2 regions of the Virgibacillus sp. MG-45 genome follow, and region 2 is predicted to be linked to the other one. Evidence: a T-box and tRNA genes for the amino acid it is inferred to sense, from the RefSeq annotation. Region 2 holds a T-box; the other holds one or more tRNA genes.
The links. The T-box of region 2 lies ahead of ileS (isoleucine--tRNA ligase). A T-box ahead of a tRNA ligase gene usually reads a tRNA of that ligase, here a tRNA-Ile.
Positions count from the first base shown of each region.

Region 1: it encodes a tRNA-Ile, which carries the amino acid that the T-box ahead of ileS (isoleucine--tRNA ligase) is inferred to sense. The anticodon was not compared.

Region 1 is NZ_JAXOFU010000002.1:67,556-82,916, forward strand. Features, by position in the region: gene SPK86_RS02515 (LTA synthase family protein) at 1-51, opposite strand, end outside; gene SPK86_RS02520 (ROK family glucokinase) at 209-1,174, opposite strand; gene SPK86_RS02525 (YqgQ family protein) at 1,171-1,386, opposite strand; gene SPK86_RS02530 (hypothetical protein) at 1,518-2,372, shown strand; gene SPK86_RS02535 (rhomboid family intramembrane serine protease) at 2,382-3,932, opposite strand; gene SPK86_RS02540 (hypothetical protein) at 4,154-4,354, opposite strand; gene SPK86_RS02545 (ThiF family adenylyltransferase) at 4,418-5,425, opposite strand; gene SPK86_RS02550 (5-formyltetrahydrofolate cyclo-ligase) at 5,441-6,013, opposite strand; gene rpmG (50S ribosomal protein L33) at 6,195-6,344, opposite strand; gene SPK86_RS02560 (hypothetical protein) at 6,525-6,752, shown strand; gene SPK86_RS02565 (hypothetical protein) at 6,803-7,366, shown strand; gene SPK86_RS02570 (peptidoglycan D,D-transpeptidase FtsI family protein) at 7,434-9,545, opposite strand; gene SPK86_RS02575 (MFS transporter) at 9,631-10,902, opposite strand; gene SPK86_RS02580 (superoxide dismutase) at 11,058-11,669, opposite strand; tRNA gene SPK86_RS02585 (tRNA-Phe) at 11,837-11,912, opposite strand; tRNA gene SPK86_RS02590 (tRNA-Ser) at 12,122-12,214, opposite strand; tRNA gene SPK86_RS02595 (tRNA-Ile) at 12,225-12,301, opposite strand; tRNA gene SPK86_RS02600 (tRNA-His) at 12,319-12,394, opposite strand; tRNA gene SPK86_RS02605 (tRNA-Met) at 12,411-12,487, opposite strand; tRNA gene SPK86_RS02610 (tRNA-Asn) at 12,492-12,566, opposite strand; gene SPK86_RS02615 (Na/Pi cotransporter family protein) at 12,882-14,507, opposite strand; gene SPK86_RS02620 (NfeD family protein) at 14,751-15,361, opposite strand, start outside.
Region 2 is NZ_JAXOFU010000001.1:6,971-22,331, reverse strand. Features, by position in the region: gene ftsA (cell division protein FtsA) at 116-1,399, shown strand; gene ftsZ (cell division protein FtsZ) at 1,521-2,648, shown strand; gene spoIIGA (sigma-E processing peptidase SpoIIGA) at 2,968-3,888, shown strand; gene sigE (RNA polymerase sporulation sigma factor SigE) at 3,912-4,631, shown strand; gene sigG (RNA polymerase sporulation sigma factor SigG) at 4,753-5,532, shown strand; gene SPK86_RS00095 (YlmC/YmxH family sporulation protein) at 5,620-5,883, shown strand; gene pgeF (peptidoglycan editing factor PgeF) at 5,950-6,762, shown strand; gene SPK86_RS00085 (YggS family pyridoxal phosphate-dependent enzyme) at 6,784-7,461, shown strand; gene SPK86_RS00080 (cell division protein SepF) at 7,507-7,929, shown strand; gene SPK86_RS00075 (YggT family protein) at 7,936-8,202, shown strand; gene SPK86_RS00070 (YlmH family RNA-binding protein) at 8,214-8,990, shown strand; gene SPK86_RS00065 (DivIVA domain-containing protein) at 9,092-9,595, shown strand; T-box leader at 9,665-9,902, shown strand; gene ileS (isoleucine--tRNA ligase) at 9,952-12,711, shown strand; gene lspA (signal peptidase II) at 12,838-13,311, shown strand; gene SPK86_RS00050 (RluA family pseudouridine synthase) at 13,308-14,216, shown strand; gene pyrR (bifunctional pyr operon transcriptional regulator/uracil phosphoribosyltransferase PyrR) at 14,364-14,912, shown strand; gene SPK86_RS00040 (aspartate carbamoyltransferase catalytic subunit) at 15,095-15,361, shown strand, end outside.

The sequences.
Region 1 (15,361 bases), on a different contig from region 2:
TAATAAAGTAGCAATAATGTATAGTGGTAGTTGAATTCTTTTCCCCTGCATATAAGTTCCTCCTGTATCTTAAGCATCTATCGTAATGCTCTCTAATTATATGCTGTCACTTCTTTACCCGTTACGGCAACGAACGAAACGCCCGCCTTTATCTATACTATATGACGTTTCAATGATGGAAAAAGTTTCAAATAATTTTGAAAGATTTTTAATTAGTTAGTTGCTGCTGATGAACAAGATAAGCAGCTCCAATAATACCTGCATCATTTCCAAGCTGGGCAAGCGCTAACTCACAAACATCGAATACTCTAGGTAAAGCATATTTTTGGAACGCTTCATTTATGTATGTTAATAACGTGTCTCCTGCTTGAGATACTCCTCCACCAATTAAAACTTTAGAAGGGTTCAGGAGGATGGCTAGATTAGCAATTGCAAAACCTATTGCATCAGTTATATGTTGAATGATTACCTGGCTTTCTTTATCTCCTTCAGCTGCACAGGCAAACACATCTTTTGTACTAATATAACCTTTACCTTGTAAAATTGCTGCGAGTTTTCCAGATGGTTGATTTTCAGCAACTTCTATTGCCTGACGTACAATACCAGTTGCAGAAGCAATTGTTTCTAAACAGCCCTTCCTACCACAATTACATGGGCTTCCTTCTGGATCAATGGTGATATGCCCTATTTCACCAGCTGTACCATTTTCTCCCGAAAGAATCTTTCCCTCCGCAATAATTCCTCCACCAACACCTGTTCCTAATGTGATGGCGATCAGGTTATTCGCATGCTTCCCTGCTCCAACCCAATTCTCCCCTAACACAGCAATATTAGCGTCATTTTCAACATATACAGGTAATTGGGATTGCTTTTTTAGTTGATCACCAAGGTCAAAGTTTTTCCAACCAATATTGACCGCCTCATACACCATTCCTGTTTTGGCATCAATAAACCCTGGGGCTCCCACACCAATACCACGTATTTCAACCATTGCCCACTTTTTCTCTGATAATTTCGCTTGAATAGAGCTCCATATTTCATCAACGATAAACTTTCCACCGTTGGCTTTATTCGTAGCTATTTGCCATTTATGTAGAATTTCTCCTGTCTCGTTAATAAAACCTATTTTTACAGAAGTGCCACCTATATCTATTCCTACTGTTATTTGCTTCATAACGTTCTTCCCCGCTTTTCACCTTGTATTTGTCTTGCTTCTTTTTTTAAAACAAGCGTACATTGCTGGTATTCAACCGAAGAAATAAATCCTGATTTAAAAAGCTCATATAACTCTAATTCCATTAGTTCAATATCTGCCAGTCGATCACCGACATAAATAAATATACCAAATCGTTTTAACACTTGTTGTACATCGAATACTGTTTGTATCATAACTACCTCACCAATTTTGATTATACCAAATAGAGAACAGGAAGGGAATTTCTATAAGAAAGGAATGTGCATCATATTTCGAGGACAAGCCGCGTATAATTAGACATCTTAGGAAAAGGATGAAGAATATGCGGAAAATACTAGGTTTACTTTTCATTTTAACGATCATTCTAGTCGTAAGTGTCACTTATGTTAATCAACAAGCAAAACAAGTGATCACTTATTTTCCACTAGATAAAAATGCTTCTTTTATAACAGGAAAAACGAAGTTAACGCTCGCTAATTCAACAAAGGATAAGAAACTACTTAGATGGGATATTCATTCTCAAACAGATGCTCCATTTTACTTACGACAAGATGTCTCCCTTTTGTATGCCAACGGTACATTAAAAGGTATTCGAAGTAAATGGAAAGAAAATACAGATACCATTCAAATGGAGGAAACAGTTCCGATTCAAAATGATACACTTTGGGAAGCTATTTCCTTTCATTATGGAGAAATTCACTACCCAAAGGATATCATTAAAAGTGTTCAAATGATGTCCGAAGACCAGTTATATACTGCAGAATCAAATAAAAAAGATATAACTAGTTTTCGTTCACCAGAAGACAACAGAGAAGAAAAACTAAAAGAGAATCTGGATAAAGTAACGAAGAAAAAGCTATTGCGCCATTGGCAAGACCTACTATCACATTTTAAATTAAATATTAATCAATATGATTCTATTCCGCTAACAAGCTTAGCGCAATATGAGAAGAAAAATTTTCCCGGCTTTACGCAAAAACAAACAGAACAAATAATTGGGCAGCTATGGGAAGGTCTTTATAAAAACTATGTAATTCCAGCATCTAATAATGAAGATCGTCCATCGCAAAGCTATGTGCCTCTTATTTTGATCGATAAGCAGCACACACAGCTCATCGTATTATTTGAGTTAAACGGAAAATATGAAAAACTAATTCAACAATTACCGGAATTTTAACGTAGTAGATCAAGATTCGCTTTCTTTATTAATCCTCTCCATTAATTTCTTGTATTGTTCATTATCCGGTTGAAGTGCATTCGCTTTTTCAGCATATTTAATCGCCTTTTCTTTATCATTTTGCTCATTATAAAGTATTGCTAAATTAAAATATGCCTCATGCATATTGGAATTAATATGTATACACTTCTCTAGGTCATCAATTGCCTGCTTATATTCCCCTAATTGAATATATGCATAAGAACGTTGAAACAGCAAAGGAGCTTCAAAGTCTTTAGGATTGTCTAATGCTTTAGAAGCTCGTTGCACTACTTCGCGATAATCTCCTTTTTGCTGGAGTTCATTAACTACTGTCAATTGATACTCTGGCGATTGAAGATTGTTTGGAATTCCGTAGAACAGCAATGCTCCAATTAACAAACAATAGGCAAGGATAGAAACGAGCTGCGTTCTTAGCTGATGCCTCTTCTGCGGTAAATGGACCATCCCCGCTGCAATAAATCCGGAAACAAGCCCTCCCAGATGCGCACTATTATCTACTTGGGGAACAATAAATCCAAATACAATATTAATGACAACTAACATTAATACATTGGTACCCATTGTTTGAAAAAAGAGCTTTTTATATTGGAGACCAAAAAACATTAATGCACCAAATAAACCGAATAAAGCGCCAGATGCTCCTGCTGCTACACTAGGAGAAAAAGTAAAACTTGCTATCCCCCCACCGATTCCAGCTAACATATAGATTACAAAAAAACGCCACTTTCCATAAATTTTTTCTACAACCGTTCCTAAATAATAGATTGCAATCATGTTTAACACTAAATGTAAAAAACCGATATGTAGAAACATGGAGCTTACTATCCGCCACCATTCCCCGTCTAATATAGCAGGATTATATTTTGCACCAAGACTAATTAACGTATCAATGGATTGACTGCCACCCTTCCATTCCAAAAGAAAGAACATGGCGATATTTAACGCTAGGAGAATATAAGTCAAAAACGGCTTAGCATAGGAAAAAACTTGTTTTTCCTCTTTTACTTTATTTTTAAACGCATTTACAATGTATTGTTTATAATCTTGCACAGAATCCGATAGATTTCCTTCTGTTAATCCTGAACCTTGCAACAAAGAAATATCCGGCATTAATTGCTGAAGCCTCGCTTGCTCTTCATGAAGATTTTGATCATCGAAATAAAAAACGTGCATCATAATAGATGTTTTATCCTTTAATTTCATCGGCCGTTTGAGCATTTCCCATTCATCTACAGGGCTATAGGAGGCGAAATAAATATTATATATTTCCATGCGCTTTCCACGGACTAACCGTTTCATGCCTTGAACACGCTGAAATACGCTTGCAATATCTTTTTTTAGATGGTTTTTCCAATTAAAATCCTGAGATAAAATTCGTACGAGATAGGACGTTTTATCAATATATTTTTCTAACCATACTTCCTCGTTCTTTTCATCAATAAAGAGTAAGTCATACTGATGTTCTGTGATTAATTGGTACACGAATCGATACATCCTATGTTGATTGTTGTTATACATAACGTTTCCTCCCTATCAACATCATATCAAATCTTTTTCCGAATAGCTTTGTAGAAGAACATCTTACAGCAAGGAATATCCTTCCATTTTACTATGTTACATATCCCATTCCTTTAGTATGACCGAGATAAACAGAAATTTAAAATAACAATAAAAAACCACTTTATTCTAGTTTTTTTCTAAAATAAAGTAGTTTAGATGAAGTTTATATTACATTTTCCTTAATGTATTTCTTTCTTGCCATTCGTTTGAAATAAGGCAGGAATTATCTTATTTTTTAATGCAGAAGGCTGAAGCGCAAATGAAACCGCAATACGACGTATCAGTCCAATTGCAAGCAATGTATTTAACAGGCGATATCTCCATTTATACAATAGTGAAAAGCTTGTTATTATTACAGTAAAAAAGACGAATCCTCTCACAAAAACACCCCTTTATTTGTTTCGTGGTGTTTTAGTTATTTACGCTATGGCCCAAATTATACATTAAGAACCGATATAGCGATCATAAAAGGAGCGAGCAACTAGCGTGTCCTCTGTCCCTTGAACAAGCACGCGTCCATCAGAAAAAATAACAAATGTAATTGATTCATCAAAGAGAACCTTAAGTAAAAACGGTGTCTTTTTAATAGTAGCAACACGCGATAATTTAGTTGCTAGTTCATCAAGATCAAAATGCGTTTCTTGATGAATTTGCACCGTATTCCTTCCACAAAGCACCGTTTCTTCTGAGACACCTGCTTTCATGAGAGCAGGAAACACACGCTTCTGACACGACGGACAATTTGAATCAGGCTTTGGAAATTTTAAATCGTATTGATGGTTATACCAAATGTCTATCGTCTTTAATGTACGTCGCAAATGCTTTGTATTATCGGTTAAGTATTTGAATACTTCTGTTACTTGTAAGGAAGAAATGATGTCCACAGCAGGAGCAATTACCCCGACGGTATCACACGTTTGATTTGAATTAGCTTCACCCTTAAACAAACAACGCATACACGGGGTCTCTTCAGGGATAAAGAAAGCTGTCATTCCTCTTGAGCTAACAACACCACCATATGAATAAGGAATATTTTTTTTATAGCATATGTCATTTAATAAATAACGCGTTGCAAAGTTATCTGTACCGTCCATGACTACATCAACGCCAGAAACGAATTGTTCAATATTATCGTTTGAAACATTTGCAACAAATGCTTCTATCTCTATCTCGCTATTAATGGATTGTAGCTTGTTTTTGGCAGCAATTGCTTTTGGTATCGATTGTGCCGCATCCGACTCATCAAATAAAATTTGCCGTTGTAAATTACTATATTCCACATAATCGCGATCAACTAAACGAATTTTTCCAATACCTGCCCTTGCTAATTGGTTACATATAACAGTTCCTAATGCTCCAGCACCTACAACTAGAACTGCACTATTAGCAAGTTTATCCTGTCCAGTTTGTTGAATTGGTTCAAATAACATCTGTCTCGCATATCTGTTCATCTTAATCCCTCACCGTCAAATCAATACACCATGTTCTGTTATTAAATGTTTAACAGGAATATCAAACCGCTCCACCGGAAGTTTTTGTTTTAACTGCTTTGTATGAAGCAATGATATGGTAGGCTGTTGAAAATCTACTAAATAACGATCATAGTAACCCCCACCAAAACCAAGTCGATATCCATCAACATCGAAAAGAATACCCGGCACAATAAGTAAGTCAATCTCGTTCTTTGCGACAAATGTTGTTTTGTTAGGAATAGGCTCACGTAAATGATGATAGACAATTTCTAATTGTGCTTCATCCTCATATGTATAAAATTCTAATTTTCTTGACTGTGGCAAGCATCTAGGAATACAAACCCGCTTTCCTTCTCTTCTGCATGCCTCAATAATTCTATCAGTATTCCACTCTTCACCCATAGAAAGCGTGACACCAATAGTCTTCGCCTTGGTCCACCAAGATGTGTTTGTTAAATAGTGCACTAATTTCTTTTCAATTTCCGCTCTATTCTCATTGGTAAATGATTGGAGAATGGCTAATCCTCGCTCACGCAGTTGTTTTTTATCCAGTCTATTTCCCTCCAATGAATCGTATACTTACCTAAATTATAGCTTATATTTTATAAATGGAAAATGAATAACACTTTAGTGTTGAAATGATGACAATGTCGATGAAAGGAATATGAAAGAGCTTATAAACAAAAAGCTTTCCATTTTAATCCTTTTCTTGCCAAAAAGTAAAGGATAACTGGAAAGCTTCTCGTTTTTATTTTGTTTCACGATGTAACGTATGTTTTTTAAGACGTGGACAATATTTCATAAGCTCAAGACGTTCAGGATTTGTACGCTTATTTTTTGTTGAAATGTAATTGCGATCTCCTGTTTCCGTGCAAGCTAACGTGATGTTTACGCGCATGAATTTTCCCTCCAAACTATCAAATCTTGCCATGAACATTCAAATTACTTCATATCAGACTTATTTATAATATCAAATCTTAACCAATCAATCAAGATGCTCTTGTTAAAATTTACTGTTTTCACTTTTGGTGTTGTATGGTATAACTAATATTGACTAATATTATGGAGGGTAAGAAAAATGATACTTGCAGGATTTGCCATTATTGGCGTAGCAATTGTTTTATTTGTCTATTCATTTTTTATGAAAGATAAATTTGACGAATTAGAAAATCAAATCGAACAATTATCGATTGCGACGATGCAGGATACATATCAAATGAAGAAAAAAATTAAAATATTGGAGGAAGAATTGCTAGGCGATGATATATCTAGCGAACTAGCGTATTCAAAGGAAACAAGCGTTTAAATCCTTCAAAGTGAGCAAGTAAAAATTAGAGAAAAGCAAGGTGACTAGAAGTGAAATATTTTATACGCTCGTTTTCTATAGGGCTCTTTACGGCGGGTCTCATTCTTCTCGCTGTATTTTACTTTTTCGATAACCCTGAAAAAGCTGCACAAAATATGTCAGTAGACGAAATGATCTCAGAAATGAAAGATAAAGGATATCGAGTCTTAACAGAATCAGAGTACATTACATTATCCGTAAATGGAGATACAAGCAAACAGGCTGTTAAGCCAGACTCTGGTGAAAACTCCAAAAAAGATAATGATTCACAATCAACAAAAGAAGATAATTCTGATAGCACAGATACAAATACAGCTAAAGATGACAAAGATCAGTCGAACCCTGTAGAAGAAACGAAAAAAGAAGAAGTAAAAACATATACAGTCAAGATTGAATCTGGCATGCCATCATCTAAAATTGGGGACATGCTTGAAAGCAATAAAATAATTGACGATGCTTCTAAATTTAATCAATATCTTGAAAAAGAAAATTACAGTACTCGCGTTCAACAAGGCGAGTTTAAAGTAAACAGCGGAATGAGCTTTTTTGAAATTGCAGAGGCAATTACAAGATAGATAAACTTAAATAAGCAGGCAGCTTTCTCCTATCGGAAAAGCTGCCTGCTTTCATTTATTATTCAGCTTATTCTTCTGATTCCGTCTCTTCTTTCGCATCTGTTACATTTTCTTTTGCACGTTCTTCCTTTAATTCAAAATACGTGTCTAAAATGCCTTTTCCAATCGTTTTGTTACTTGGATGCTGGCTACTGCTAAGTCCAGTATTTGGAATAATAACCGCAAAGGCCACTTCAGGATCATCATATGGAGCATAGCCTACTAATATGTGATTTTCTGTATCCGCAAGCTTTTTCCCATCTTTATATACTTCATTCTCTGCTGTACCCGTTTTCCCTGCTGCTTTATACGGTTCGTTCGCAAACACACTAGCAGTTCCTGTAGTAAAAACTCTTCTAAAACCTTTTTGTACGCGTTCAATATATGCATCTTTCATTTGAATTCGATTGAGTACTTCTGGATGAATCGTTCGAAAAACCGGTCCTACATCTTTTTCAGAAGGGCTAGGCTCGCGAATTTCTTTCACAAAATGGGGCTTCACGCGATATCCACCATTCGCTATCGTTGACACATATTGTGCAAGCTGCAATGCTGTATAGGTATCATACTGTCCGATAGAATAATGAAGTAAATTCCCTGCCAATGGTGCGTTCCCTTTAAATCCACTTGATTCATATGGGAAGTCAACTCCTGTTTTCACACCTAAGCCAAACTGACTAAAATAATTACGCATTTTTAAGAACGGATCACCCTTAAAATTGACGGGTGTATTATTTGGTGTCGAATATTCGCCAGCCATACGAAGTGCAATATGAAACATATATACGTTGGAGGATTTCTCTAATGCATATAAATCATCAACCCACCCCATATTTTTGTAAGACTTCATCGTAGGTGTACCTTTTATTTTAATTGGACTATCATATAATCGCGTTCCAGGAGAAATAACTCCTTCTTCATATCCTGCTAAAACTGTTGCTCCCTTTACCGAAGATCCTGGTCGATGAGCATCATATAACGCCTTATAATCCGCATTTTCGTATTTATTTGTTTTCCGGTTATAATGCTGTGCAGAAACACCTAATAGTTCCCCTGTTTTCGGATTCATGACAACGGCAATCGCATCTTCTAAATATCTGTTTAGTGATGGCAGCTTATTAATTGTTTTTTTCAATTCCTCACGAACAATTTTATCTAGCCTCTCTTGAAATTCCATATCAATGGTAAGCACAAGATCCTTGCCACGCTCACCTTTGACAACTGTTTCCATATCTACAACTTGCCCATTCTTATTTGTCGTATATTCGATTTTTTCCTTCCTACCACGAAGCACATCCTCATACTGCTCTTCTAAGCCACTAATACCGACACGGTCGTTCCTACTATAGCCTTTCGCTAAGTAATATTCCATGCTCTCACGAGGTATTCCTCTTTTTTCATCCGTAATGTTGCCAATAATGCTGCGCACTGTATCTTTATATGGATATGCACGATTCCAATCTGTTGTAGCGTTAATACCTGGCATTTCATTTAAATGCTCTGCTACACGAGCATATTCCTCAGGAGTTACTCCATTATTTTTTACAATTTGTGGTGTTAACGAATACGCTTTATCTAGTTCCTTTTTAATCAAGATAATTTCTAAATCCTGTTCATCATAATGACTAATTTCTTCTTCGGTAATGCGATCAAGAATAGTTTGATACTGTTCTCCGGGTTCCATATCTGCTGCTTCTTTTTGACTCAACCTTTTTTCTGCTTCATCGGAATGAAGCAAGTACCAATATTCTTTTTTATCACGATCTGTTATCCGAGCTATTTGTTTTTTCTTTTCTTTTGGATCTTTATCAAACATTGAAATGTATTTAGCAAGCCTTTCTGCCACTTCTAACCGATCGTCTGCTTGCACACCCTTTGGTGGCGTATACGTGATTGCATAAAGGGCTTCATTATCTACGACTACATTATGATTACGGTCATAAATTTTCCCTCGCGGTACAGGAACACTTGTAGTATCTTGAATTGTTCGATCAATTTCTTCTTGAAAACTCTCCCCATTCAATATTTGTACAACACCAAGCTGTAATATCAATACTGAAAATAATATAAACACAACAAAAAATAATATATTTAAACGAAAAGGAAGCTGTGCTTTTTTCTTCTTTTTCTTTTTATTCATGTTACTCCCCCATTACCTTAAACTATATATTCATTACATGTGTATTTTTAATTATAACATCTATTATAAGGGGAAGCTAAGACCTTTATCGATTTTTTTCATCTGTCATTTGATATTTGACTAATGTTTCCTTATTCGGAATACTTTTTAAATATATATCCTTAATAAAGAAGTAGATAAACAAATGACCTGTTCCAAAAACAAGCAACAGCACAGGAATAATTTTTTCTGCTTCTATAAGTGTAACTCCACCTATGAACACGAGAATGGAAACTACTCTTCCGATATTAACGTATAGCTCTCTTACTACGATATATTCTACTCTAAGCTCCTTTGCCTTCCATGCTTTCCCAATTACATCATAGGTTAATGAAAAGTATGGAACATTAATAATTGGATACGCAATTCCAATCAAAATGCCATAAATTATTAATGAAACATAGCTCAATTGAAACAGAATGATAAACAAAGAAAAATAAAGTATTACACTTCCAAATAATATAGCCTTTTTTCGTGAATGTGGTTTAATATATTTTGTTGCTAAAAAGTAAAACACAAAAGACAAACCCGAAAAATATAAATTAAACATTCCTAATGCGAGTTCACTATTTGTTACAAGGTAAATCCATATCGTTATAACAAATGTAAAAATCCCTTCCCGTAATCCTTGAAATATATGCGCATTTAAAATACGCTTCCAATTATTATTCTGTTTTCTTTCTTCAAGCACACGTCGAAAGTAAAAGTCACCTTCTGCTTGACGTCGTTTTAGAAAGAAACTGGCAGAAACAGCACCGATAAACAACAAAAACGATATGGTGAAAATAGTAGTATATCCTATATTATCTGGGAGATTTGCAATGATGAAGCCTGCGCTAAGAGGAGCAACCATACCTCCGAATGATTGTAGAATACCAAGAAACCCATTAAAAAAATCTCGCGTTTCTGGTTCAGTGATTTCAAAGGTAAGTACATTAAACGCTAACCAATAAAAGCCATATCCAATTCCTAGTAAGCTTCCTAGCAAAAAATTAAACGTTGCAGCTTTCTCACCAATAATTAACACAAAGAGAAAAAAAAGCGATAAAAAAATGACCCCAAGACGAAGAACGATGATTCGATCGACCTTTTTGGCAATTTTTCCTGCAAAAATGAATGTAGTAGGTTGAAATAAAAAAATTGCCAGATTATACATAGCAATTGTTAAATAATCTCCTGCTTGTTTCCATAAGTAAACATTTACAAATGTATTTGAAAGGAATATACCCAAAGAATATAATCCACCAATAACTAAAAGTAGCACTAGATCTCGATTAATACCGTCTTTTCCGACAACGTGCTGGAGAATTTTTTGCATGATTCATTGCTCCTTTGCTTTCACATTTAGTTTGAGCAATTCATGCACAAATATTCAAGAATAGACGTCACTTGTTTGAAACTAAGGAAATCACCATTGAAGCTGCCAAAAAAAATGAACATAGGAAGAATTCCCATGTTCATTTTAATTAAAGTTTATTTTGCTGCGTTATAATTTTTTGTTACTTCATCCCAATTTACTACATTCCAGAATGCTGCAACATAATCAGGACGCTTATTTTGATATTTTAAGTAGTATGCATGCTCCCAAACATCCAAGCCTAATAATGGCGTCTTTCCTTCCATTAATGGGTTGTCTTGGTTTGGCGTGCTTATCACTTCTAATTCGCCATTATTTAAAACTAACCAAGACCAGCCTGAGCCAAAACGAGTTTTAGCTGCTGTTTCGAATGCTTCTTTAAATTTATCGAAGCTACCAAACGTTCCATTAATCTTATCAGCCAGCTCACCAGTTGGTTCACCACCGCCATTAGGGGAAAGTACTTTCCAGAATAAGCTATGGTTTGCATGACCACCACCATTATTACGTACTGCTGTACGAATATCTGCTGGAACTGCATCCATGTTACTAATAAGCTCTTCTAATGATTTGTTTTGAAGATCTGCATGTCCCTCGATTGCACCATTAAGATTCGTTACATACGTGTTATGATGCTTTGTATGGTGAATGTTCATTGTTTCTTTATCAATAGTAGGCTCCAATGCATCATATGCATAAGGTAGTTCAGGTAATTCAAATTTTGCCATAAATAATTCCTCCTCAAAATTCTTTAATATAAAGGGTAAGCTTACGTCCCTTTCAAAATTAGGTTATCAAAGGTTTAGAAAACTTGCAAACCATTTGCACGATAAAAATGGTGTTAAAGGAAATTTATGCACAAAAAAAACAACTTATCGTTGCTTATAATCGTTAATGGTGGCTCGGGACGGAATCGAACCGCCGACACAAGGATTTTCAGTCCTTTGCTCTACCGACTGAGCTACCGAGCCATATAAATGTATGAAATTTTTAAAATGTGTCCTCGCTCGTAAACTTATTTCGATGTCTTTTCAAGGAAGCATTCTTTGCTCGTCGTGTTGCATGCTTTTCTGTGAAGTCGCACTCCTCGCAAGCCTGCACATAGGTGCTTATCATGGAAGGTTGCGGCTTGCTCTACCGACTGAGCTACCGAGCGTTAATTCTTCTAATTACATATGTATGGAGGAGGTAGAGGGATTCGAACCCCCGCGGGCTTTGACACCCCTGTCGGTTTTCAAGACCGATCCCTTCAGCCAGACTTGGGTATACCTCCGAGATATTAATGGTGGACCCTGCAGGACTCGAACCTGCGACCGATCGGTTATGAGCCGATAGCTCTAACCAACTGAGCTAAGGGTCCGTTTATCAAATTATTAATGGGGCGATCGGTGGGGATCGAACCCACGGATGCCGGAGCCACAATCCGGTGCGTTAACCACTTCGCCACGACCGCCATAATGATGTAAAGTTGGTAGCGGCGGAGGGGATCGAACCCCCGACCTCACGGGTATGAACCGTACGCTCTCGCCAGCTGAGCTACACCGCCAAATTGGCTCCACAGGTAGGATTCGAACCTACGACCGATCGGTTAACAGCCGATTGCTCTACCACTGAGCTACTGTGGAAAAATATCAACATCATTTTTATTATTTGTCGTTTGCAAAGACATTTAGGAACTTATTCCCACTCACTCAATTGTGATTCCTAAACCATTTTTTCAAAATGACAACGAAATATAATTTATCACGTTCGACAAAAACTGTCAAGCACTTTTTTATCAACTATGTATTCGCATTCTTATTATGACGACAATAATTACTATAGCATTTTCTAAAAGGGAATTCAACATAAAAATTATTTTCGGAAAACGATACGCTATACAGAAAATTAAAAAAGATAAGAAAGGGATGTTCCTATTAATCCCTTTCTTATAAAACATTTTAGTCTGAAAGTACTTCTTCAGCTATATTAACAGCATGGTCTCCTATACGTTCCAAATTACTGATAATATCAACGAAAACAATACCTGCTGAACCAGTACATAGGCCTTCATTCATTCGAATGATGTGTTTTTTACGGTAGGTTCGTTCCATTTTATCAATCTGATCTTCTTTTTGAATAACAGCTAGTGCTTCTTCTCTATTCATACTTTCGAGTGCTTTAATTGCTTGTTTTACCGTAAGAATTGTTAAATCAAACATATTATTTAAGTCTTCCTGTGCTTGCTCTGTTATCGTCACCTTATTTGAAATTTTATAATCAATGAGCTCGATAATATTTTCAAAGTGATCACCGATACGTTCAACATCTCTAACTGTATCCATTAGCGCAGTATGCTTTGCACTTTCTAACTCTGACATAGAACCGCCTGAAATCTCCACAAGATATTCGGTGATTTTTCTATCAAGATTATTTAACGCACCTTCAATTTGCATTGCCATTTCCGAATGCTTTTGCTGATGTGTTGTTAAATAAAGATTCGTTTCTTCAAGGCCTTTGTACGCATATTCACCCATACGGATGATTTCTGCCTTTGCCTGATCGAGCGCAAGTGTCGAAGATTGCTGAATAAAAATAGGATCTAAATGTTTCGGCTTATACTCTACAATTACATCTTGCCCAGGAATTAGTTTCGTGACTATCCAAGCCAATGCTCCAATGAATGGAAATTGAATAATCGTATTGGCTATATTAAAGCTTCCATGTGCAAAAGCAATCGTCATTTCTGGATTCAGTGAGAATTGTCCTTGAAGTAAATAAATAAACTTCGTAAACAATCCTAAGAACACTATAAATACGGTAGCTCCTACTAAGTTAAAGATTACATGTGTGTAAGCAGCTCGTTTTGCAGCAACAGAAGCTCCTAAAGACGCTAAAATTGCTGTAATTGTAGTTCCAATATTATCTCCAAAGAGAACAGGGATGGCAGCTTGTAATTCAATTGCTCCCTCCGCAAATAACCCTTGCAAAATTCCGATTGTTGCACTAGAACTTTGTACAATTAATGTAAATATTGTTCCAATAACTACACCTAAAATAGGACTTTGACTCATATCTAATGTAAGCTGTTGGAATGCCTCTAAACTTCTTAATGGTGACATCCCACTACTCATTAACTCCAAGCCAAAAAATAAAGCCCCAAATCCAAATACGGCTTGTCCAATTGCAGTTACTTTTTTATGCTTAAAGAAAAATAAAAGAAAGCTACCGAGCGCAATAATCGGTAATGCATACTCACCAATATCAATACCAATTATAAATGCTGTTACAGTTGTTCCGATATTTGCCCCCATGATAACACCAATAGCTTGTCTTAACGTCATGAAGCCCGCGTTTACTAGTCCAACCGTAAGCACAGTTGTTCCTGAACTACTTTGGATTAATATGGTAACAATTATTCCCGCTAATACACCCAAAAATGGGTTGCTTGTGAATCGATCCAAAATATCTCGAAGTCGATCACCAGCAGATCTTTGTAAACCCTCTCCCATATACTTTATTCCAAGAAGAAATATTCCTAATCCACCTATAAATTCAAATAGGAGTGTTTGAATATCAATTTCCAACGGTACTCCATCCCTTCAAATGCTAAGATTATATGTGACACCTTCTCCATTATTGTAAATTCATAACGCTTTGTAAAGTATCTTTCGACATACTTAACATTAAATTTACAATTAATTAAAATATATATATAAAATCATCCATTTCTATCTCATTGATTCCCCAAATAAATCGTTTTCATTCGAAGTGGCTTAAAAAAAGATCCATAAGCACATGCTCACGGATCTTTTTTATATTTAGTAATATTAATCTTTTATTGATACAAGAATTTTTGTTCCATCTACTTGATCAACAACAATATTGCTTCCTTTAGGAATCCATTGCCCATTTGATACTGCACTATAATCTTTTTGATTTATACGAATTGTACCGACCGGACGCAAATCTGTAAGTGTTATACCTTCTAGTTTCAATAACTTTCCATATTCTTGATTCATTGAATTGTAGCCTGCTTCATTTGTTAATTGATCTGTAAGTGTGATTTTAGTCCACATTTCTCTTCGTTTAAACACCTTTAAAAATAGAAAAGACATGCCTCCGCCTAATAATACGCCTAAAACAGCATAAAGACCCGCAGTGAAATTCGGAGCAGGAAGTGCAACAGCAGTAAGCATACTTGCTAAACCAATAGTCGCTAACGTTCCATCATTAAGTAGCTTTCCATCGATTATGATGAGTAATAATCCAACAAAATAAATAATAAGCATAAGCATAAGAGAGCCTGTTTCTAGATATACCGAAAAATATACAGTAATAAAACCAATTCCTAATAAGGCAAAAAAACCACGCATATTGACTAATATTTCACCTATTAAAAATAAAGTACCTAAGCCAGTTATTACAATTCCTATCCAAT
Region 2 (15,361 bases):
TTATTTTTTAGTGTAAGTCCGATAGAATAAGAGATTATAGTTAGATTATACAATTGGTAAATTTTGAAACAATCTACCATGTGAGTGGATGGTTTTAAACTGGAGGTGCCCTTCTTTGAACAACAGTGAAATACTGGTAAGCCTTGATATAGGTACATCAAAAACAAAAGTAATCATTGGTGAAGTTTTAAACGATTCGTTAAATGTAATTGGTGTTGGAACAGCGAAGTCCAATGGCATGAAAAAAGGAGCAATTGTTGACATTGATCAAACGGTACAGTCCATTCGAAATGCTGTCGAGCAAGCCGAAAGAATGGTTGGCATGCAAATTGATAGTGTGGTTGTAGGGATTAGTGGGAATCATATTCAATTGCAACCATGTCACGGCGTTGTTGCTGTTCAAAGTGAAAATCGTGAAATTGGCGATGAAGATGTAAAGAGAGTAATTGATGGAGCGCAAGTTATTTCTATTCCTCCAGAACGTGAAATCATTGATGTTATTCCAAAGCAATTTATTGTTGATGGTCTAGATGAAATAACGGATCCTAGAGGAATGATAGGTGTTCGTTTAGAAATGGAAGGTACGATTATTACCTGCTCCAAAACAGTATTACATAACACGTTGAAATGTGTGGAACGAGCAAATCTACAAATATCAGATATTTGTCTGCAGCCATTAGCTGCTGGAACTGTTGCCCTTTCTAAGGACGAAAGAAATCTTGGTGTCGCACTTATTGATGTGGGAGGCGGCTGTTCAACAGTTTCTATCTATGCAAATGATCATTTAGTTTCAACAAGTGTCGTTCCACTCGGTGGCGATAATATTACAAAAGATTTATCTATTGGGTTGCGTACGACAACAGAAGAAGCAGAAGATATAAAAATTAATCATGGACATGCTTTTTATAATAATGCACTCGAAGATGAAATTTTTGAAGCCTCTATTATAGGTAGTAATAATAAGCAATCATATAATCAATTACAAATAGCAGATATGATTGAAGCTAGATTAGAAGAAATATATGCATATGCTGAACGAGAAATTCGTAAAATGGGCTTCAGAGAGTTGCCTGGAGGGTATGTGCTTACAGGTGGTTCTATGAAAATGCCTGGTGTATTAGAGTTAGCACAAGATATATTTCGTGCCAATGTGAGAATTGCTATTCCAGATTATATTGGTGTTCGAGAGCCTCAATTTACAGCAGGGGTAGGCATCTTGCAATTTGCTTATCATAATGCGAAAATACAAGGAAAAGAATTGTTTCCTTCGATTTCTCAGTCATATGAACAACAACCAAAGAAAATTAAAAAACAGCAAGTAAAAGTAAGTACGAAGGAATCAAAAGAAAGTAAGAAAGAATCTGGAATCGCTAATTTCTTTAAGTATTTCTTTGATTAATCGAGCGTTCCTTGTTAGCAGCTGTAGGTAAGATGATTTATTCAGAATCGGATTAGAAGCAACTGCTGACAAAGAGTTACTTGAAATTTTGTCATTTTGCATATTAGGAGGAACGAATAGTATGTTAGATTTTGATACAAATATGGATCAACTAGCGACAATTAAAGTCATCGGTGTTGGCGGTGGTGGAAATAATGCTGTTAACAGAATGATTGAGCATGGTGTAGAAGGTGTTGAATTTATCGCTGTCAACACGGATGCACAAGCTTTAAATTTATCAAAAGCAGAAGTGAAATTACAAATTGGTTCTAAGTTAACCCGTGGTTTGGGTGCTGGCGCTAATCCAGATGTTGGTAAAAAGGCAGCAGAAGAAAGCAGAGAGCAAATTGAAGAAGTGTTACAAGGTGCTGATATGATTTTTGTTACTGCTGGCATGGGAGGCGGTACAGGAACTGGTGCTGCACCTGTTATTGCTCAAATTTCAAAGGAGTTAGGTGCGTTAACTGTTGGTGTCGTGACACGCCCATTCTCATTTGAAGGAAGAAGAAGATCGACACAAGCTGTATCTGGAATTGATGCATTAAAAAGTAGTGTGGATACGCTAATCGTTATACCAAACGATCGTTTATTAGAGATTGTTGATAAGAACACTCCGATGCTAGAAGCGTTCCGTGAAGCAGATAATGTCCTACGTCAAGGAGTGCAAGGGATCTCCGATTTAATTGCAAAACCAGGATTGATTAATGTGGATTTCGCAGACGTTAAAACAATCATGTTTGATAAGGGATCTGCATTAATGGGTATTGGTGTTGCGACAGGTGAAAATAGAGCAACCGAAGCTGCTAAAAAGGCAATTTCCTCCCCATTATTAGAAACATCTATTGATGGTGCGCATGGAATTCTTATGAACATTACTGGCGGTACGAATTTAAGTCTTTATGAAGTGCAAGAAGCTGCAGATCTAGTAACTACAGCTGCGGATGATGAGGTAAATGTTATCTTTGGTTCTGTAATTAATGAAAGTTTGAAAGACGAAATTATTGTAACAGTAATTGCTACTGGGTTTGACGAATCAAAGCAGGTTGAACCACAGCCAAAGCAACGCCCTGTTATCCATCATCATCAACAGGCTGCCACGAGAGCGACAGAGGATTATTCAAGAGATGCTGGACAAGGACAGCATGTAAGGCAGGAAGATGATGTGCTTGATATTCCAACCTTTTTAAGAAACCGAAATCGTGATCGATAGGTTTTAATTTACAATTGAATTCGAATTTTACAAACAAACAGCTATACATTATAGCTGTTTGTTTTTTGTTTTTTAGATTATTCGTTCACTTATATACTCGTAATATTTCTCCGACAAATAAGGTGATAACTAGTACAAAATAGTCTATTTTTGCATACAAGAATTGACAGACTTTGCAAGAAGCGTCAGCTATACTTTTCATAGTTTCTAAAAAATGAAACATTGCGTATTTGTCTTTAAACATTATCTAGTTTTTGTAAGTGAGAAGAACTGAAGGCGAAGTCTATTGGGCATTGGGGGTTTTGATGGGAGGGAAAGGATGACGATTTATCTTGATGTCGTTTGGGCGCTAAACTTTTTTCTTGATATGATGCTCTTAATGCTGACACAAGCAATAGCGAAAGAGAAAACTACGGTGAAAAGGCTTGTTGTTGGTGCTTTTATTGCATCGCTTCTTGTCCCGATTACACTCTATTATCCAAATTCATTTTCATCAACAGTCATTGGAAAAATTGCCTATTCCCTTCTTATTATTGGGTGTACGTTTCGTTGGTACTCGGTTAAACGATTTCTAAAATTACTCTTTTTGTTCTATTTTACAACCTTTTCAATTGGAGGAGGATTGATAGCTGTACATTATTTATTCCAACGTCCTATTGGCATCTCTGCTGAAGGATTATTTACATTTCAAAGTGGTTTTGGTGATCCAGTTAGCTGGACTTTTGTTATTTTAGGCTTCCCTATTTCATGGTTCTTTACGAAGTGGCGTATGGACAAGCACGCAATAGAGAAAATCCGATATGATCAGCTTTATTCAATTGATCTTACGATAAAGGGTGAAACTTATTCAACAACAGGATATATCGATAGTGGAAATCAGCTAGTTGACCCGTTAACAAAAAAACCAGTTGTTATTTGTGATGAACCATTTCTAAAAAATTGGTTTTCAGTAGACGACTGGACAACATTAAAATCTATTTATGAAACTTTGAATATAGCTAACATTCCATCTCGATGGGAAGATGTAATCCAGCTGATTCCATATCAAGGTGTTGCGGGAAAGAATAGCTTTATGCTAGCAATAAAGCCAGATCATTTAGTTATTCACTATCATAATCACTCGATAGAAACATCTAAGGTACTTGTTGGTATCCAATTTGCTACACTAACGGGTGATCAGATGTATCATTGCTTACTGCATCCACAAATTGTAAAGCTAGCAATAATGAATTCTGCATAATGAAAATGAAGGAGCGGATCGATATGAGAATTATGAGGTTACGTATACGTTTATGGTGGTATAAGGTATTAATTAAGTTGGGAATAAAGTCTGAGGAAATATATTATATTGGCGGGAGTGAAGCACTTCCACCTCCATTAAGTAAAGATGAAGAAAAAGAATTATTAGAGCTGCTTCCAAAAGGAGATAGATCAGCGCGAGCAGTTCTAATCGAGCGGAATTTACGACTTGTAGTGTATATTGCCCGCAAGTTTGAGAATACTGGAATAAATATTGAAGATTTGATAAGTATTGGAACAATCGGTCTCATTAAAGCAGTTAATACATTCAATCCTGAAAAAAAGATAAAGCTTGCTACATATGCGTCTCGATGCATTGAGAATGAAATTCTAATGTACTTGCGTCGGAATAATAAACTAAAATCAGAAATATCGTTTGATGAACCGTTAAATATTGATTGGGATGGGAATGAACTATTGTTGTCAGATGTCCTTGGTACAGATGATGACATTATTACAAAGGATTTAGAAACAAAAGTGGATAAACATCTTTTAAAGGATGCACTATCTCAATTAAACGCAAGAGAAAAACAGATAATGGAATTGCGTTTCGGATTAATAGGGGAAGAAGAAAAAACGCAAAAAGATGTTGCAGATATGCTGGGCATTTCCCAATCCTATATATCAAGGCTAGAAAAGAAAATTATCCGTCGTTTAAAAAAAGAATTTAACAAGATGGTTTAGCTAGAATAGGCACTTTATTTCAGTAACTGAATAGATGAATTTATTTTTTATCTATTGCATAAAAAACTCCCGGGTCGGAGATACTGTCCATGAACAGCATCTCCAATCGGGAGGGTACAGAATGTCTAGACATAAAGTAGTGATTTGCGGAGTTGACACGTCTAAATTACCTGTGTTGACAAACAAGGAAATGCGTAAATTATTTGTAAAGATGCAAGAAGGTGATTTAACAGCACGAGAAGAACTTGTAAATGGAAACTTACGTTTAGTGTTAAGTGTTATTCAACGCTTTAACAATCGTGGAGAGTATGTAGATGACTTGTTTCAGGTTGGTTGTATTGGATTAATGAAATCAATTGATAATTTTGATTTAAGCCATAATGTACGATTTTCTACATATGCGGTTCCAATGATTATTGGTGAAATACGCAGATATTTAAGGGATAATAATCCAATTCGTGTGTCACGTTCTTTACGAGATATTGCTTATAAGGCACTACAAGTAAGAGAAAAGCTAATCAATAAAACCTCTAAAGAACCAACCCCAATGGAAATAGCCGAAGAAATGGGGATTCCTCATTCTGATATTATATTTGCAATGGATGCGATTCAGGACCCGGTTTCGTTATTTGAGCCAATATATAATGATGGAGGAGATCCAATATATGTGATGGATCAAATAAGTGACGATAAGGATAAAGATGAAGGTTGGGTAGACAAGCTTTCTTTGAAAGAAGGGATGTACCGATTGAATGAACGTGAAAAAATGATCTTAAATAAACGTTTTTTTCAAGGGAAAACCCAAATGGAAGTTGCAGAGGAAATTGGTATTTCTCAAGCACAAGTATCAAGACTTGAAAAAGCAGCGATCAGTCAAATGAATAAGCAAATGTTTGAATAAAAAAACGGAACAGGATGTGCCTGTTCCGTTTTTTTATGAAAAAATAGGCATTCGTTGCATATAAATAAAAGAAGGAAGGTGAGCGTAATGATAAAATTATCAGAACTTCAAGTAAAGGAAGTTATAGCTATTAATAGTGGGGAAAGAATCGGTCACATTTCTGATTTAGATATTGATCCAAGCCGTGGAAAAATTACAGCGATTATTATTTACTTACGTGAGAAAAAAGGACTATTCGGAAAAGCAGAAGAAATGATTATTTATTGGGAACAAATTGTAACAATAGGTTCGGATGTGATCCTAGTTAAACAAATAGAGGAGCCCATCCTATATGAGGAAACAAAGCAATGAATGTAGAACAACCTCGTTTCAAATATGGTAAAATAATACGAGTATTCTATATAGGGGTTGATCAATGTGAACGAACCATTTAATTTGGATGAGAATATCTTTGTTATAAAAAAATGGCAAGAAAGTAACCCAAATCTTCGTGTAGGCTTTACTACAAGAAGAGGTGGAGTAAGTGAAGAGCCATATAATCACTTTAATTTTGGACTTCATGTTGATGATTTACATGAAAATGTTATCGAAAACCGAAATCTACTTGCACAGAAGCTGCATTTTGCAGTCGAAAATTGGGTATGTGCAGAACAAGTGCATGGAGTGGAGATAAAAATCGTGGATGATGAGGATAAAGGAAAGGGAGCTAGCTCGATGAGCACTTCCATTAAAGGTACAGACGGTATAATTACAAATAAACCTGGGATTCTTTGTACCGCTTTTTTTGCAGATTGCGTACCTCTCTTTTTTTACGATCCAGAAACAGGTTATGTTGGAATCGCACATGCAGGATGGAAAGGTACTGTGAAAGGAATCGCTGCAGAAATGGTACACGCATTGATCGCATTGGGCGTTTCTGTTAATCAATTACAAGTTGCCATTGGTCCATCTATAAGTCAGCAATTTTATGAGGTAGATGATTATGTAATGAAGCAGATTCCTAAGCAGCACGTTGACAAAACTGTCACCTATCTTGAGAATGGTCGATATATGATTGATTTAAAGCAATTAAACGTCGAAATCCTTTTACAAAATGGTATATTACGTCATAATATAGAAAGAACAAACTTATGCACATTTCGCGACGAAGAACTCTTTTTCTCACATCGGCGCGATAATGGAAAGACTGGAAGAATGTTAGGATATATCGGCTTTGATGAGTGCTTATAATGAGGAGGAGACATGGCAATAATGGATGTAGCCGCAAATTTAGCAACAATTCAACAAGAAATAGATAATGTATGTATGCAAAAAAATCGAAATCCAAATGATATTACACTTATCGGCGTAACGAAATATGTTACAATAGAACGAACAAGAGAAGCAATTGATGCAGGAATTGTCAACTTAGGCGAAAATCGACTTGAAGGTTTTTTAGAGAAGTATGCGCATTTTACGAATGAAGCGAAATGGCATTTTATTGGAACATTGCAAACTCGTAAGGTAAGAGATGTGATAGATAAAATTGATGTGCTTCATTCATTAGATCGCATTTCTTTAGCAAAAGAAATTGAAAAAAGAGCAAATAAACCTGTGGATTGCTTTGTTCAAGTAAATGTAAGTGGAGAAGCGTCAAAGCATGGACTGGCTATGGAAGAAGTACTGCCCTTTATTGAGCAGCTAGCCTTGTTTCAAAAAATTAACGTAGTTGGATTAATGACAATGGCACCACATACAGATGATAAAGAGAAGATTAGATCGGTTTTTAAGCAACTTCATGCACTTCGTGTATCTGTTCAAAATAAAGGATATCCCTTTGCACCATGTAACTATTTATCAATGGGGATGAGTAATGATTATCAAATCGCTATTGAAGAAGGAGCTACCCATATACGGATTGGATCTAAGCTTGTTGGTTCCGACCACTAAATGAAAAATACATATATGTAAAAGCTTTTATAAGGTGGTGAAGATATGAGTATTAAACATAAGCTAAAATCATTTTTTACGATGGATGATGAATATGAATATGTAGAAGACGCGATGCCTACACCGGGGATGGATGATAAGCAGCGCAAGGATAATGTTGTTAACTTGACATCAATGCAACAAGCATCATCAAAAATGGTGCTTTGCGAGCCAAGGTCTTATAATGAAGTTCAGGAAATTGCTGATCATGTCGTTAATCGACGTTCTGTTGTAATTAATTTGCAACGTGTAGATCGTTATGAGGCAAAACGAATTGTTGATTTTTTAAGTGGTACAGTATATGCAATTAATGGTGATATCCAAAAGTTGGGTGCGGAAACTTTTCTATGTACACCAGATAATGTTGACGTTTCTGGCAAGATCACCGATGTTTTTGAAGAAGAGGATGAATTAGAAAAAGGATGGTAAGAGCCTATGTTTCAGTTGTTTAGATTGTTAGATTTTGTGTTATATGTTTATATATTCGCGATTATTATTTATATTTTTATGTCATGGTTCCCAGGAGCGCGAGAATCAACTGTTGGTGAATTTTTAGGGAAGATTGTTGAACCATATTTAGAACAATTCCGTAAAATAATTCCGCCATTAGGAATGATTGACTTTTCACCAATCGTAGCGATTATAGTGCTACAACTGGCAAAGGTTGGTGTGTGGGAGCTTTATAAAATACTTGTGTATTAAGGGTTAAAGCTATGGAAATTTATCAGCACTTTCGGAAAGAGGAATACCCATTTATTGATCAAGTTTTATCTTGGAAAACCTTGGTTGAAACCCGTTTTCAATCAAGGCTCACTGATTTTTTAGACCCACGAGAACAACAGATTGTTCGGATGCTTGTCAATTCATCAGGCGATGATGTGACGTTAGATTTGTTTGGTGGCGGTAATTATTCTGAACGAAAACGAGCAGTGATTTCACCGTACTATGAAGAGATAACTGAAGAATCATTTGGGGTGGTCCTTTTAGAAGCGACGTATCCGGACAAGTTTATTCAAATTGAGCATCGAGATGTATTAGGAGCTTTCTTATCGCTTGGAGTGAAACGAGAAAAGCTTGGGGATATATATGTATCAAATGGCATCATTCAAATTGTTCTAGCTAAAGAAATTTCACCGTTTGTAATGACTCAGTTAACTGCTGTAAAACGAGCTAGTATACAATTACATGAGGTATCATTTAATCAACTTATTGAAGTAGCGCCTATATGGGAAGAAGTATCAAAGACGATTTCCTCTTTAAGGCTGGATAATATAGTTAAAGAAATATATAATATACCCAGAAAGCAAGCAAATGAATACATTAATAAGCAACAAGTAAAGGTTAATTTTCGTGTGGTGGATGATGCTAAATTCCTCGTGCAACCGGGAGATATTCTTTCCCTACGAGGAAAAGGAAGAAGTAAGCTTATTGATGTCAATGGACGTACAAAAAAAGACAAAATTAGAATTACTGCCGCTTTATTAAAATAATGAACTGAAAATGCAGGAATCTGATGTTTTTTTGTCGAAATATAGGATAAACAATGTTCGTATACAAGTTTTTTGGTAAATAAGATGAGGAGGTGGCCAATGTGCCATTAACACCATTAGATATTCATAATAAAGAATTTACAAAAGGCTTTCGAGGGTATGATGAAGATGAAGTAAATGAATTTCTTGATCAAGTAATTAAAGATTATGAAATCGTAATTCGAGAAAGAAAAGAATTAAAAGAGCAAGTAGCGCAAATGAAGGATCGTTTAAGTCACTTTACGAATATTGAAGGGACTTTAAATAAGTCGATATTAATTGCGCAGGAAACAGCGGAAGAGTTAAAGAGCAATGCAACAAAAGAATCAAAGCTTATCATTAAAGAAGCAGAAAAAAATGCGGATCGTATTATTAACGAAGCGTTGAGTAAGTCACGAAGAATTTCTATTGAAGTAGAAGAATTAAAAAAACAAGCAAAAGTCTTCCGAACAAGACTAAAAATGCTTGTTGAAGCGCAACTCGATATGATATCTACCAATGATTGGGAAGGCTTATTGGATACAGATGTGGAAGAAGAATTAGATCTTGTTGAAAATGAATCATAAAGCTTGACGTATATTGCAATTTTACATATAATTCATTATCATGTAATGAATGAAATCATTTTTTAATATGTAACTACGGTGAAAGAGAAAGTATAAAAGCAAAGGCTGTGAAGCGAGTCGGGAAATGGTGGGAGCCTGATTACAGTACTTCTTTTAGAAAATCACTCTGGAGTATCCTTACGAAAAATAGCATTACCGCTATTGAGTAGGAAAGGACGTTTATTCACGTTACGAATATCGAGTGAGTTTAAGTAGCTTTGCTATTTAAATTTATAAGGGTGGTACCGCGAGTCTTCTCGTCCCTTCTGGGATTAGAAGGCTTTTTATATTATTTTGGACTATAGGAGGAAATTATGATGGATTATAAAGAAACATTACTTATGCCTAAGACAGATTTTCCGATGCGTGGAAATTTACCGAATAAAGAACCATTAAGGCAACAAGAATGGGAAGCAAACAACTTATATGAAAAGGTTCAAGAACGAACAAAAGGAAGACCGTTATTTATTTTGCATGATGGTCCCCCATATGCGAATGGAGATCTGCACATTGGTCATGCCTTAAACAAAATATTAAAGGATTTTATCGTTCGTTATAAATCAATGACGGGTTTTCAAGCGCCATATGTCCCTGGGTGGGATACGCACGGACTACCGATTGAAGCTGCTTTAACAAAAAATAAAAAAGTCGATCGTAAAAAAATGAGTATTGCAGCGTTTAGACAAAAATGTGCTGACTATGCAATGAACCAAATTGATAATCAACGGATTCAATTTAAGCAACTCGGTGTTCGTGGTGATTGGGATAATCCTTACATTACATTAACAAAGGATTATGAGGCAGCTCAAATTAAAGTATTTGGTGAAATGGCTAAAAGAGGCTATATCTATAAAGGATTAAAGCCTGTTTATTGGTCACCATCATCTGAATCTGCTTTAGCAGAGGCAGAAATTGAATATCAAGATAAGCGATCTCCTTCCATTTATGTCGCGTTTGATGTAAAAGAAGGAAATGATGTATTGAAGAACGGAGAAAAAATTATTATTTGGACGACAACACCTTGGACTATTCCAGCGAATTTAGGAATTAGCTTACATCCGGAGCTTGAATATTCGGTTGTGAAGGTGGGTGCTAATCATTTTGTCGTAGCTACAGAATTATTGGAAACAGTTGCTGAAGAATTAGGCTGGGAAAACAGCGAAACGATTCGCACGTTTGTCGGAAAACAGGCAGATAAAGTTGTTGCGAAGCATCCGTTTTATGATCGTGATTCACTTGTGATGCTAGGAGATCATGTGACAACAGATGCTGGTACTGGCTGTGTACACACTGCACCTGGTCATGGGGAAGATGATTTTTACGTGTCGAAGCGCTATGGTATCGATGCATTGTGTCCTGTTGATGAAAAAGGAGTTATGACAAATGAAGCTCCTGGCTTTGAAGGATTATTTTATGATCAAGCGAATAAACCAATTACGGAAAAATTAGAAGAGGTCGGAGCGCTTCTAAAGCTTTCATTTATTACACACTCTTATCCACATGACTGGAGAACAAAAAAACCGACGATTTTCCGAGCAACATCGCAATGGTTTGCATCGATTAAGGATTTTCGTCAAAATATTTTAGATGAAATTAAAAAAGTAAATTGGTATCCTGCATGGGGAGAAACACGTCTCTATAATATGGTCCGTGATCGGGAGGATTGGTGTATTTCTCGTCAACGTACGTGGGGGGTTCCGATTCCTGTCTTTTATGGCGAGGATGGAACACCAATAATTACGGATGAAACCATCAATCATGTTTCTCAATTGTTTAAAGAGCATGGATCTAATATATGGTTTGAAAAAGAGGCAGAAGCATTACTTCCAGATGGATTTACATCGGAGCATAGTCCGAACGGAAAATTCACGAAAGAAACCGATATTATGGACGTATGGTTTGATTCGGGTTCATCGCATGAGGCAGTTCTTGAAGGACGAGACGATCATCAGCGACCTGCAGACTTGTATTTAGAAGGAAGTGACCAATATCGTGGTTGGTTTAATTCATCCTTATCAACTGCAGTTGCTGTTACCGGTAAGGCACCTTACAAAAATGTAGTAAGCCACGGATTTGTTATGGATGGAGATGGCCGTAAGATGAGTAAGTCATTAGGAAATGTGATTTTGCCATCTAAGGTTCTAAAGCAGCTTGGTGCCGATATTTTACGCTTGTGGGTTGCTTCCGTTGATTATCAGGCTGACGTTAGAATTTCGGACGATATTTTAAAGCAAACATCGGAGGCTTATCGTAAAATTAGAAATACCTTCCGCTTTATGCTTGCAAATTTAGCAGATTTTGATCCGAAGACAGATCGTGTAGCAGAGGAAAACCTAGAGGAAGTAGATCGTTTTATGATCTATCGATTACAGCAGCTAGTAAAAGATGTGCGTGCAAGCTATGATGCATTTGAATATTCGCCAATCTTTCATCGCATCCATAACTTCTGTGCGGATGATTTAAGCTCCTTCTATTTAGACTTTGCGAAGGATGTATTATACATTGAAGCAAAAGACAATCATAGAAGAAGAAGTATTCAAACCGGTTATTATGAAATTTTAACAACATTAGTGAAGCTGTTGACACCAATAATTCCACATACTGCTGATGAGGTATGGGAGTATATTCCAGGTGTTACGGAAGAAAGTGTTCAGCTAACTGATATTCCAGAGCCAAGAAAGATTGCACAGTTCGACGTTCAAGAGGAAACAAAATGGAACCACTTCATGCTCGTTCGTGACGATGTGCTTAAAGCGCTAGAGGAAGCAAGGAATGAAAAGGTTATCGGGAAATCGTTAGAGGCAAAAATTACGCTTGTGCCAAAAGACGAAGAAACGAAAGACATCTTATTGTCGATTCCGAATCTACACCAATTATTTATCGTGTCAGAGGCAGAAATTGTAGAGAAGGATGAAAATGCGAAACCTTTCCGCTATGTTGATATTGTAGTTCAAAAGCATACTGGAGAAAAATGTGAACGTTGCTGGGTTGCTTCCAATACAGTTGGAAAAGATCAGGAGCATCCAACCCTTTGTACGCGTTGTGCGGATATCGTAAAAACAAATTATTCGTCTTAATTACGGTGTAAGCTACTAGGCTGTCCCATGGAAAAGGTGCATAAACAAATCCATTGCGGACAGCCTTTTAATATGACACAGATGATTCGAAACGATGTACAAATTGAATATAACGGAGGATGGCGCATGATATGGTATTACCTTATTGCAGCAAGCATAATTGCCGTTGACCAGTTTACAAAATGGCTTGTTGTAAAAAATATGGAGTTGTATGAACAAATACCGATTATTGATGGTTTCTTTTATCTTACCTCCCACCGAAATAAAGGAGCAGCATGGGGAATCTTACAAGACCAGATGGTATTCTTTTATATCATTACGATTATTGTCGTTATAGCAGTAGTTTATTACCTTCAGAAGTTTGCAAGAGAAAGTAAGTTACTAGCAATTGCGCTGAGTTTTATTTTAGGCGGAGCAATAGGTAATTTTATTGATCGTTTGTTTCGGAAAGAGGTTGTCGATTTTTTTGATTTTATCCTATTTAATTATGACTACCCAATTTTTAATGTTGCCGATGCAGCATTAGTCGTTGGCGTAGGAATGGTAATTATTGCTACAATAATAGACGAAAAGAAACAACGGAAAGGAACAGCTAAATGAGCTTTCAGCATGTTGTCGCCGATACGGAGGCAAAAACAAGAATTGATAAATTAATGTCGTCGATAAACCCAGAAATATCACGTTCACAAATTAAAGATTGGATTACAGACGGAAATGTTACAGTGAATGAAGAGATTGTCAAACCGAATTATAAATGCCAATCAGGGGATGTTATTCAGTGGCAAATTCCAGAAACAGTTCCTTTGAATTTAGAGCCAGAAAGCATCCCATTAGATATTATGTATGAGGATAGTGATTTATTAGTTGTAAATAAGCCAAAGGGTATGGTAGTTCATCCATCCGCTGGTCATCAAACTGGTACACTCGTTCATGCGTTATTGGCTCATTGTGATGACTTATCGGGGATTAACGGAGTCGAACGGCCTGGAATCGTTCATCGAATTGATAAAGATACAAGTGGCTTACTTGTTGTAGCAAAAAATGATCAGGCACATATTCATTTAGCAGAGCAATTAGCGGATAAACAAATGGAACGCAAATATGAAGCCCTTGTTCATGGGGTTATTCATCATGAACACGGAAAGATTGATGCCCCAATTGGCAGAGATCCGAATGATCGTCAAAGAATGGGAATTGTAGATAAGGGAAAACAAGCAGTTACCCATTTTCGGGTCATCCATCGATTTGAAAAATTTACACATATTGAGTGTCAGCTTGAAACAGGAAGAACCCATCAAATTCGGGTGCATATGCGGTATATAGGTTATCCACTCGTTGGAGACTTAAAGTATGGGCCACGAAAAACCTTGCAAATCAACGGCCAAGCACTTCACGCCAAGGTGCTCGGCTTCCAGCATCCTAGAACTGGAGAGAGGATGCGATTTGAAGTCGATGCTCCAGCATATTTTAACCAATTATTAGACGATATGAAGAATATGTATTGACAACGGTTGTAGAGTTTGGAATAATAATAACAATGAATCGAACCTTTAATATAGTCCTGTGAGGCTACAAGGGAACGGATATCTTCGTTATTGTTTATCCCTTTTTCCTCGTGGAGAAAGGGAATTTTTTTTGGGAGGAGTGGTGGCATGCGAAAAAAAACCGATTTACTCGATCATTCGGCTATCCATCGTGCGCTGACTAGGATTTCACATGAAATTCTGGAGAAGAATAAGGGTGGAGAGGATATCATTTTAGTAGGAATTAAGACTCGTGGGGTCCCGCTGGCTAAAAGGTTACAGGATAATATTAAACGGATTGAGAGCTTGGAAGTACCTTTAGGAGAATTAGATATTACCTTGTATCGTGATGATTTAGAAATCGCGGTTGAGTCTAATGATCCAGAGTTAAAGGATACAAATATTCCGATCGACATTACTGGGAAGAAAGTAATTTTAGTTGATGACGTCCTTTATACAGGAAGAACAGTAAGAGCAGCAATGGATGCAGTAATGGATATTGGTAGACCTTCGCAAATTCAATTAGCAGTGCTTGTTGATCGAGGACATCGAGAGCTACCGATAAGAGCAGATTTTGCGGGGAAAAATATTCCAACATCGGATCAGGAGATTATCGTCGTTCAATTACAGGAAACTGATGAGCAGGATGATTCTGTTAGTCTATATGAAAAAGTTTAAATATCGAAAGACCTTTAAGAAAATCCAGCGAGATTTACAAGGTCGCACAGCTTACGTATTGCTAGATAAGGATACGTTCATCTCTTTGCGACTAAAATTCGCAAAGAGTTTTTTTTATGGAGCTGAACAAAGACCAATAGGATTGTGGGATGAAATTTCATACTATTGTTAAGGAGGAAGCTATGAAACATTTTATTTCATTAGATCAATTATCTGTGGGGGAAATCATGTCGTTATTAGAAAGTGCAGAACAGCATCGGAAAAATGAAAGAAAAATAGATACTCCTTTATTTGCTGCGAATTTATTTTTTGAACCGAGTACGAGAACGAGCATGAGCTTTATCGTTTCCCAGAAAAAATTAGGAATGGAAGTCATCGATTTTCATGCAGATACGTCTAGTATAAAAAAAGGAGAATCATTGTACGATACAGCGAAAACGTTTGAGGCG